Regions from separate parts of the Bradyrhizobium sp. BLXBL-03 genome, predicted to be linked through region 3. Evidence: predicted binding sites of a transcription regulator. Region 3 holds the regulator's gene; each other region holds the start of a gene.

Region 1 (3,561 bases), 1.5 Mb from region 3:
TGCCGCGGATCGATCGCTTCCTGCTGGTAGCTTGCGCCTTGCTGATAACCGCCTTGTTGATATCCGCCTTGCATCTGCGGCTCGCCGACCGGCGGCAGGCGACGCGGATCATTGTAGGCGGGCTGCTGTTGATAGATCGGCTGCTCCGGCGCATAGGCCGGCCCGCGGCCGGGCCCGTCGCCGAACAGGAACTCGATGAAGCCGCCGCCCATATTGGCGTTGGAGGCGACGCGCACCGGCGCCGGGGCGACACGCGGCCGGTAGAGCACCGCGGGCGGATCGTTCGGCGCGCTATTGTCGAAAGCGCTGGCGCTGGTAGCGCCGACAATGAAGGCGCATGCGCTGCCGAGCAGCGCGACAGACATTTTCTTGAACATCGACGTACTCTGTACTGTTTCGTCTAGTTGCATTCGCCGCCGAACGCGCTGGCTGATCGCGTCCTCGACGTGGTCAATAAAGAGCAAACTCGGTTTCGTTTGGTAAACAGAACAGGCGTTTCGATTCACCACGTCGCGAGCAACGCTGCAATTTCCCGATCAGCGTTTATTTTCGATGAAAGGCAAAGCCTCATGGTTAATCGCGCGTTTGCGTGCCGTCGCGCGCGGCTGCACAACAGTTCCGGACGTGAACCTCGTGTTAAATCGCTTCTGTCTACAAAGACGCGTGAGTGAGGTGGGGGGAGTATCCTGATGGCTGTTCACCGCAAGCGTTTTCGTGTCGAGGATATCGCCGGTGGCGAGATGCCGATTCTGGACATGACTGAAGAGGCAGGCCCGATGCATAGCGAAATCATGGCGGAGTTGCGCGCGATCCGCGCCCAGATGGCGCGAGGCGGCCACGCCGCGCAGCCGCAGAGCGACACCGTCGTGGCGCACGAAGTTGCCGAAACGCGCGCGCTGCTGGAGACCTACCGCGCCCAGATCGAGCAGTGCGAAAAGCTGAAAGTCGAGCTCGACCTCATCCACGATGCCATCGACCGCACCAAGCGCGAGATCGCGACCTTGCACGGCAAGAGCTTCGACGGCGGCGAGATGGCCAAGGTCAACGGCGAACTCGGCGCGGTGGTCGGCGGCACCGAACAGGCGACCCAGCAGATCCTCGAAGCCGCGGAGTCGATCGACCAGGCGGCGAGCGCGATGTCCAAGGTGGACTCGATCGATCAGCAGAAGCGGCTCGCCGACGACATCCAGGAACGCGTCATCTCGATCTTCGAGGCCTGCAACTTCCAGGATCTGACCGGCCAGCGCATCAGCAAGGTCATGAGCACGATGAAGTTCATCGAGCAGCACATCAACGCGATGATGGAGATCTGGGGTGGCGTCGACGCCATCAAGTCCCACGTGCCGGTCCATGTCGACAACCGCAGCGAAGACGAAAAGCTGCTCAACGGCCCGAAACTCGCCGGCGACGTCGGCCACGCCTCGCAGGACGACATCGACGCGCTGTTCGACTGAGCGCGACGCGACAGAGAGAAAACAAAACGCCGGCCCGAGGGCCGGCGTTTTTTGTTGTCTTCATTTCCCTCAAACTGTCATTCCGGGGCACGCGAGGCGTGAACCCGGAATCTCGAGATTCCGGGTTCGGTCCTGCGGACCGCCCCGGAATGACGGAGAGAAATTACGCCCGCGGCGCGCAGCGGACGTAGACCATGTTGCCGTAGCGCGTGGCGGCGTCCTTGTCGACGAAGCGGGTGATCATGACGCGGCCGTCGAAGGAGACGATCTCGCGGTCCTGCTCGCCCGGCGTCGGGCCGGATGGGCCGATATAGTTCTTGCCGCTCGGCGAGCCCTTCAGCCGCAGTTCCTGCGGCGTGGCCTGGTCGGCCAGATGCATGATCACCCCGCCGGAGGAGCCGGCGCCGATGACGTAGGGGTTCTTGCACTGGGCCCGCGCGGCCGCCTCGGTGCGGGCGCGGTCGGCCGGGTTCTGGAACGAGGCAAGGCCCCAGCGGCCGACGATCTCGTCGGCGCGGATCGAGGCCGGCATTTCCGGCGCGACGCCGGGCTCGGCCTCGGGCGCCGGCTGGGACGAGAAGGACGGCAGGCTCATGCCGCCGCCGCAGGCCCCCAGCAGCAGCGCCAGGCCAGAGGCCGCCGCCAGATTGGCAAACGTGCGCGCGTGAGCTGAACTGATCATGGCATTCCCCCGAACAAGACCATGGCCGCATCCCTCCCGCAGCCAAGCGCAAAACCGCAGCCAGGGCAATGACGTCCTAAGATACGCCTCTGCCCCGAACGAGCTTCCAGTGCCACCATCCTATATCCGCCTCACCAATCGCTTAACCACCTTTGCTTGACAGGATCACAGCCAAGCCATATCCCCTGCGCCCTATTAGCACTCGGAAAGACCGATTGCTAAGCGCGCCGCTCGCCCTCGGCAAGAGGGAGAACGGCAGCGCCGCCCCCACTCACTTCCGCTGCTTATCGAAAAGCGAGCCTCCAAAGGGAAACGTCATGGCTAAGTCCAAATTTCGTCCGCTGCATGACCGTGTCGTGGTCAAACGTATCGACGCCGAGGAAAAGACCAAGGGCGGCATCATTATCCCCGACACCGCCAAGGAAAAGCCGTCCCAGGGCGAAGTCGTCGCCGTCGGGCCCGGCGGCCGGGACGAGGCGGGCAAGCTGATCCCGATCGACCTCAAGGTCGGCGACCGCGTGCTGTTCGGCAAGTGGTCGGGCACCGAGGTCAAGATCGACAACGAAGAGCTGCTGATCATGAAGGAGTCGGACATCATGGGCGTGATGGCCTAGAGCCATCCGTCTGAACGGCCGCTGAATATCTCATCGTCATGTCCGGGCAGAAGCGCGAAGCGCGTCTTCGCGCTAGATGATCCGGGCATCCATCCTTCTTCGCAGTGAGATGGATTGCCGGGCCTACGCCACGCCGAAGCGGCTTCGGCCGCGCAGGCGGGTCAAGCCGGGCAATGACGAACGGAGAGCGACAGACACATCACGGATTAAGAAGGATTGCAGACAATGGCTGCCAAGGACGTCAAGTTTTCCGGAGACGCGCGCGATCGCATGCTGCGCGGCGTCGACATTCTCGCCAACGCCGTCAAGGTGACGCTCGGCCCGAAGGGCCGCAACGTCGTCATCGAGAAGAGCTTCGGTGCGCCCCGCATCACCAAGGACGGCGTCACCGTCGCCAAGGAGATCGAACTCGAGGACAAGTTCGAGAACATGGGCGCCCAGATGGTGCGAGAGGTCGCCTCCAAGACCAACGACCTCGCCGGCGACGGCACCACCACCGCGACCGTGCTGGCCCAGGCCATCGTGCGCGAAGGCGCCAAGGCGGTTGCCGCCGGCATGAATCCGATGGACCTCAAGCGCGGCATCGACACCGCGGTCCATGCCGTCGTCAAGGACATCGAGAAGCGCGCCAAGCCCGTCGCCGCCTCCTCCGAGGTCGCCCAGGTCGGCACCATCTCGGCCAACGGCGATTCGGCCATCGGCAAGATGATCGCGCAGGCGATGCAGAAGGTCGGCAACGAGGGCGTCATCACCGTCGAGGAAAACAAGTCGCTCGACACCGAAGTCGACATCGTCGAGGGCATGAAGTTCG
Region 2 (3,561 bases), 2.5 Mb from region 3:
CCCGATTCCCTGGCAGATGCTGGATTTCGATGAGGAGCTCGGCGGATACCGCGTGGGCATCACCGAACAGCAACTCAAGAACGCTCCGAAAACCGACCAAGGGGAAAGCTGGGAGCAAGCGAACCGCGACCGCGACGAAGAGGTCTATGCCTATTGGGAGCAACCCACACCAGACCAGACTTCGTCTCTCATATCTAGCGACCGCGTCGAAGGAATGCCGGTCTTTGACCTACACGGCAAGCGCATCGGCAAAGTCGAGCGCCTGATGATCGACAAGCTCACCGGCCAGATTGCCTACGCGATCCTGAGTTTCGGCGGCTTCCTCGGCATCGGCGAGGATCATTATCCGATACCCTGGTCGATGCTGACCTACAACGAAAAGCCCGATGGCTTCCAAGTCGAGATCACCGAAGAGGAGCTCAAGAACGCCCCGAAAATCGAACCAGGCGAGAACTGGGAGCAAACAACTCGAACCCGAAATCAGGACGTCTACGACTATTGGGAAGTCAGGTACTATTGGATTGTCGATTCCGATAATCCGTGAGCATTATCGTTGGCTATGCCCGGCTTTTGCGCCGCGGATCCAATGAAGTGTGAGGCGCTGATCCCGCTTTTGGGCAGGCTGCATCAGATCGCCCGGCACCGGTTGACCGTCGTCATGGTGGAACGAAACGCAGCTGCCTAGATTACCCAATCCCGAAGCGTGGGGGGAACCAACAGGAGATTCTCCCATGAGGATTAATTGGCTTTACACGACAGCGATGGCGTTGGTGATCGGCGCCGGCCCCGCCATTGCGCAATCGCCGGAAGGCACGCAGAAGCGCGAAGAGAGCCCCCGCGCCCAGTCACCAGCATCTCAGTCCAGGGAAATGGACCGTCCAGCCGCCCCGTCGAAGGAGATGGATCGCGGCAGCGCGGCTGATCGCATCAAGGAGCGCGCGCAGTCCGAGTCGAAGGGCGGCGCTAAGGACATGCAGCGCGGCGAGGCCCCGTCACCGACCGAGCGCAGCAAGGAGGCGCAGAAGCCGCAGGACCGCGACTCCAAGGAGCCGACCCGGGAGAGCCAGGATCAGCCCAACCGTGGCGAGCGCGCACCCTCGAGCACGGCGCAGCAGAAGGACCTGCAGCAGGGCCGCGATGCCAAGCCGGCGACCGACCAGAAGCAACAGGCTGAGGAAAAGCGGCGGGGCCGCGAAGGTCAAGCCAAGCAGGACCGCGCGCAGGACGCCACCCGGCCGGCCGATACGAAGCAGCAGCAGACCCAGCAGCAGATCGATCGCGATCGCAAGGAGCCACGCGATCAGGCCGTCCAGCCGCCCAAGTCCTCGCCGCAGCAGAGCTCGCGGCCGGCAGACAACACACAGACCCAGAGGACCGGCGAGGCGCCGGATCAATCGAACCGCCAGACTTCCTCGGGTGCGGTCAACGACGATCAGCGCAGGCAAGTCGTCGATCAGCTGCGGCGCGACAGGACTGCCACCAGCCAGAATCTCAATGTCCAGCTCAACGTGGGCACGCGGTTGCCGCGGGGCGTGCAGGCGCGTCGATTGCCGCCCGATATCGTGCGGATCATGCCGCAATATCGGGACTACGAGTACACGGTGATCGATAATCGCGTTGCCATTATCGATCCGCGGCGGCGCGAGGTCGTCGATATTCTGGACGACGGACCGGGTTACAGCAGGGCGGCCGCTTACAGCCGCGACCGTGTTGTCATCGACGACGACACGCGTAGGCGGTTCAGGGAAATGGTACGCAGCTCCTCGACGACGGTCGGCTCGACCTCGCCTTCAGCCGGCGGAGGCGGAACCTCCGCGTCAAACTGTCTGTCGCTACAGCCGGTGCCGGAAGAGCTGGCGCGCAACCATCCAGAGCTCGCCAACTACCGCTATCTCGCTATCGGCGACCAAGTGGTGCTGGTTGACCCGCAGCAGCAGAAAGTCGTCCAAGTGATCGACTAAGGCTGACTGTTCTCCCTCTCTCCGTTCTTCACGGGGAGAGGGTTGGGGTGAGAGGCTGCAGGTTTCCTGCGTCATTTCGGCCCAGCACGCGCGCATTGCGAATGCCAGAAAAATTCAGCACAGAAGGAGGCCTGCATGAAATTCCGTCCGCTCCATGATCGCGTCGTGGTCAAACGCATCGAAGCCGAAGAGAAGACGAAGGGCGGCATCATCATCCCCGACACTGCCAAGGAAAAGCCCTCCCAGGGCGAAATCACCGCCGTAGGCCCGGGTGGCCGCGATGAAGCCGGCAAGCTGATTCCCGTCGACCTCAAGGTGGGCGACCGCGTGCTGTTCGGCAAGTGGTCCGGCAATGAGGTCGTGCTCGACGGCCAGGATCTTCTGATCATGAAGGAGAGCGACATCATGGGCGTCCTCACCGACGTTCCCGCCGCCAAGAAGGGCGCTGCTTAGGCGCTCAGCCCGCTTCCTCATCCTGAGCAGCCCGCTCCCTCATCCTGAGCAGCCACTTTCTCGAAGAATCATGCCGCAAGCTCAATTCGCATCCTTCGAGAACCCGACGAGCCGCGCGGCCTTTTGGGGTCTGGCTATTGAGATGAGACCACTATGCCAGCCAGGAATTTAGATTCGGCGTTGCTGCCCGCGGACGGGATGCTTCGCGCCTTCGACATTCTCGCCAACGAAAGCCCCCGAAACTCAGGACCGCGTAGTCGAGGCGGAGCGCGGCTCGCGGTATTCCGGCAGCCGTCCCCGGCAGATGACGCGACAACATGCAAAGAAGGCGACAGCGCACTCCGATCCGCCACTTCCCGCTTAGCCGGCGACACTCTGGTTCTGAGGGCGCTCGTGAAGCGCTAATCGAACTCAAGCGAGATCCACGGAAAAATACTGCCGGCAGCTTGACAACGATCAAGGCTCGATCCGCGCGCCGCGCGGAGATTGGTGTGACAACCGAACTGACGCGCGCACGCGTGCTGGCTGCAATGGTCGCCGACACAAATGTGCGTCACCGACGCACTGGTGTCGTCGTCTGTTCAATCCCCATCGCTGGGACGCGCTCGAAAGAAACGGCTCGGATCCATCACAATCAAGGAGACCACCATGAATCGACTTTTCTATTCCGGCGCCTTGCTCCTCGCCATTCTCGGCAGTACCGCCGCCACTGCTCAGAACACAAACGACGCCACTCAAAGCAACAACCCTCACGGGACCCTGAACCCGGCGCAGCAACAGATGGTCAGCAACAGCCTCTCCAGCGCGCCATCGCAATCCGCGCCATCGGGCGCGCAGCCGCAAGTCGGTGACAAGGTTCCGGAGTCGATGTCCGCGCAATCAATGCCGCATGACGTTGCTGACCAAGTCCCCGAGGCGAAAGAACTGCTCTTTGTCAAACTGCCAGACCGTATCCTGCTCATCGACCCCGACACCAAGCTGATATCCGAAATTGTCAACGAGCCGGCCACCACAGGGTCGACGGCCGGTAACCAGGGTCGGTAGGACCACGAGTGCCTCGGCAACGGCCTGGCCCAACTTTGAAGGCGAAGGAGTTCTGATGAACATGCCTCACCTCCCGCTGCTCCTAGTAGCCACCTTGGGCGTC
Region 3 (3,561 bases):
TAAAATGGCGAAGGCATTTTCGAACGTGGTGATGACGCAGGACTGGCACACGCCCGGCCACATCTCGTTCGCGTCGGTGCATTCCGGCAAGAAGCCGTTCGAGACCATCGACCTGCCCTATGGCAAGCAGGTGCTGTGGCCCGACCATTGCGTGCAGGGCACCGAGGGCGCATCGCTGTCGAAGGATCTCTCGATCCCGCAGGCCGAGCTCATCATCCGCAAGGGCTTTCACAAGGACGTCGACAGCTATTCGGCGTTCCTCGAAGCCGACGGCAAGACAACGACCGGCCTTGCCGCCTATCTGAAGTCGCGCAAGATCAAGCGCGTCTTCGTCGCGGGTCTCGCCACGGATTTCTGTGTCGCCTGGACCGCGCTCGATGCGCGCAAGGCGGGTTTTGAGGTCTATGTCGTGGAGGACGCCTGCCGCGGCATCGACACGCAGGGCTCGCTGGCCAAGGCCTGGGCCGACATGGCCAAGGCCGGCGTGAAGCGGATTCAGTCGAGCGATATTGCGTTGAGCGCGTAAGACGGGACGATCGTCATTCCGGGGCGGCTCGCAGAGCCGAACCCGGAATGACTTCATCGCTCAGTTCGCCTCGTTGCTGTTCGCAGCAGGCGCGGCCTTTGCGCCGCCCTTGGCGACGCCGACCAGCGCCGGCCGCAGCACGCGCTCGCCGATGGTGTAGCCGGCCTGCATGACCTGCACGACGGTGCCCGTGGGCACCGACGCATCGGGCACTTCGTACATCGCCTGATGGAAGTTGGGGTCGAACTTCTGACCCTGGGGATCGAGCTTCTTCACACCATGCCTTTCCAGTGCGTTGAGCAGCGAACGCTCGGTGAGCTCGACGCCCTCGATCAGCGCGGTCAGACCGGGATCGGCGGCGGCGCGCGCCTCGGCCGGAACGGCGTCGAGCGCGCGCTGGAGATTGTCGGCGATCTCGAGCACATCGCGGGCAAAGCCGGTGATGCCGTAGAGTCGGGCATCGGCGACCTCCTTGGTGGTGCGCTTGCGCAGGTTTTCCATCTCGGCCAGCGTCCGCAGCATGCGGTCACGGGCCTCGGCGGCTTCCTTCTGCAACGTCTCCACCGAACCCGGCTCGGGATCGTCGGGCATGATGTAGGGCTTTGACACCACGGGCTCGCCGGTCGCGGCAGTCGTGTCTTCGGGTTGCCGGGTTGGATCGGTCATCGGCTGCTTCTCGAACTCGCTCAAAGGGAGGTTTTCTGGCCCGGATATCGTGCTTCGGGCGCTGAAAATCAAGCGCCCGTGATCGGCTCAAATGCCGGTCAGCCTCCCACCAGGCGACTGACGATACGGGCGGCGTAATCCACGGTCGGGATCACGCGGGCATAATTCAGCCGCGTCGGCCCGATCACGCCCAAAACGCCGACGATGCGGCCGGCGGCATCCCGGTAGGGCGAGATGATGGTGGAAGAGCCCGATAACGAAAACAGCTTGTTCTCGCTGCCGATGAAGATCCTGACACCTTCAGCGGTTTCGGCGCGCCCGAGCAGGTCGATCACGCCGCGCTTGGTCTCGAGATCGTCGAACAGCAGCCTGACACGCTCGAGATCCTCCAGCGCATGCAGATCTTCCAATAGATTGGCATGGCCGCGGACGATGAGCTGACGGTCCTCGTTCTCGCCGCCCGACCAGCTCGCGATCCCGGCCGAGATCACCTTCTGGGTCAGCTGATCGAGCTCGGCGCGAGCTTCCGCGAGCGCGGTTTCCAGCTCGAGCCGCGCCTCGGCGAGCGTGCGGCCGCGGATCCGCGCGTTGAGGAAATTGCCGGCTTCAGTGATGGCCGAGGAGGGAACCCCCGGCGGCAGCGTCAGCACGCGGTTTTCGACCTGGCCGTCCTCGCCGACCAGGATCACCAGCGCCTGCTCGGGTTCCAATCGGACGAATTCGATGTGCTTCAGCCGCGTATTGGACTTCGGCGTCAGAACGACCGCTGCGGTGCGGGTGAGGCCGGACAGCCGCGTCAGCGCCTGGTCCAGCGCCGCCTCGACCGATTGGGCCTGGCCGACCGAGGTCAGCTGGCTCTGGATCGACTGTCGCTCGGCCTCGTTGAGATCGCCGACCTGCATCAAGGCGTCGACAAAGAAGCGCAGGCCGAGTTCCGTCGGCAAGCGGCCGGCCGAGGTGTGCGGCGCATAGATCAGGCCGAGCTGTTCCAGATCGGCCATGACGTTGCGCACCGAGGCCGGCGACAGCGGCATCGCGATCAGGCGGGAAATGTTGCGCGAGCCGACCGGTTCGCCAGTCGCGAGATAGCTTTCGACAATTTGACGAAAGATGTCGCGGGAACGCTCGTTGAGCTGGGCGAGGCCTGCGCGCGGCGCGATCAGATGGATCGGATCGTGATGGGCCACAGACGGTAACTCCTCTCAGATGCTCATAATTTGTCCATCCAGGACGGTTCTGACAAGCGTGGCGTTTGCGGGGTGGATATCGGGGGGCGAAAAAGCCTTGCTGCCCACCCTGACCCCACCTACAAGCACCGCGAACAGCCCTACCCCATAAGTTCTAGACCATGAGTTCTGGAGGATTTCCCATGCGGCCAAGCCGCCGTGCGCCCGACGAATTGCGCCCCGTGACGCTGGAGCGCGGCGTGGTCAAATATGCGGAAGGCTCCTGCCTGGTGAAATTCGGCGACACCCATGTGCTCGTCACCGCCACCCTGGAAGACCGCCTGCCGCCATGGCTGAAGGGCCAGGGGCGCGGCTGGGTCACCGCCGAATACGGCATGCTGCCGCGCGCCACCTCCGAACGCACCCGCCGCGAAGCCTCCGCAGGCAAGCAGAGCGGCCGCACCGTCGAAATCCAGCGCCTGATCGGCCGCTCGCTTCGCACCATCGTCGATCTCGAAGCGCTCGGTGAGCGCCAGATCACGGTCGATTGCGACGTGCTGCAGGCCGACGGCGGCACCCGCACCGCCTCGATCACCGGCGCCTGGGTCGCGCTCGCCGATTGCATCAACTGGATGAAGGCGCGAAACATGGTCAAGGCCAACGTGATGCGCGACAACGTCGCCGCGATCTCCTGCGGCATCTACAACGGCACGCCGGTGCTCGATCTCGACTATGCCGAGGATTCGGAGGCCGAGACCGACGCCAATTTCGTCATGACCGGCGATGGCCGCATCATCGAGGTGCAGGGCACCGCGGAACGCGAGCCGTTCACGCAGGACGAGTTCCTGAAGCTGATCGCTCTCGCTCAAAAGGGCATCGCGCGGCTGGTGGACTTGCAGAAACTGGCTGTCGCGTAGTCAATAGGCCCATGCACCGCCGAATCACCGGAAAGCTCGTCATCGCCACCCACAATCCCGGCAAGCTCGCCGAGATGAAGGAGCTGCTCGCGCCTCACGGCATCGAGGTGGTGTCGGCCGGTGAGCTCGGCCTTCCCGAGCCTGACGAGACCGGCAACGACTTCCGCAGCAATGCCGCGATCAAGGCGGCCGCCGCGGCGCAGGCGACCGGGTTGCCTGCTTTCGCCGACGATTCCGGCATCGTGGTCGACGCGCTCGATGGCGCACCGGGCATCTACAGCGCGCG

Evidence for each region. Region 3 encodes HrcA, which represses chaperone genes, less so after heat shock. Its sites were predicted from a motif close to GTTAGCACTCNCNNNNNGNGAGTGCTAAC; they were not measured.
Region 1: a site for HrcA is predicted at 2,331-2,359, ahead of ACNJX9_RS07895 (co-chaperone GroES). Genes of this name have one in related genera too.
Region 2: a site for HrcA is predicted at 2,042-2,070, ahead of ACNJX9_RS12655 (co-chaperone GroES). Genes of this name have one in related genera too.

Annotation. Positions count from the first base shown of each region.
Region 1 is NZ_CP182470.1:1,654,890-1,658,450, reverse strand. Features, by position in the region: gene ACNJX9_RS07910 (L,D-transpeptidase) at 1-377, opposite strand, end outside; gene ACNJX9_RS07905 (protein phosphatase CheZ) at 690-1,454, shown strand; gene ACNJX9_RS07900 (hypothetical protein) at 1,618-2,136, opposite strand; gene ACNJX9_RS07895 (co-chaperone GroES) at 2,454-2,750, shown strand; gene groL (chaperonin GroEL) at 2,976-3,561, shown strand, end outside.
Region 2 is NZ_CP182470.1:2,662,706-2,666,266, reverse strand. Features, by position in the region: partial or broken gene ACNJX9_RS12670 (PRC-barrel domain-containing protein) at 1-160, shown strand, start outside; gene ACNJX9_RS12665 (PRC-barrel domain-containing protein) at 191-544, shown strand; gene ACNJX9_RS12660 (DUF1236 domain-containing protein) at 771-1,961, shown strand; gene ACNJX9_RS12655 (co-chaperone GroES) at 2,097-2,414, shown strand; gene ACNJX9_RS12650 (hypothetical protein) at 3,063-3,458, shown strand; gene ACNJX9_RS12645 (PRC-barrel domain-containing protein) at 3,514-3,561, shown strand, end outside.
Region 3 is NZ_CP182470.1:167,261-170,821, forward strand. Features, by position in the region: gene pncA (bifunctional nicotinamidase/pyrazinamidase) at 1-526, shown strand, start outside; gene grpE (nucleotide exchange factor GrpE) at 587-1,192, opposite strand; gene hrcA (heat-inducible transcriptional repressor HrcA) at 1,291-2,379, opposite strand; gene rph (ribonuclease PH) at 2,562-3,275, shown strand; gene rdgB (RdgB/HAM1 family non-canonical purine NTP pyrophosphatase) at 3,287-3,561, shown strand, end outside.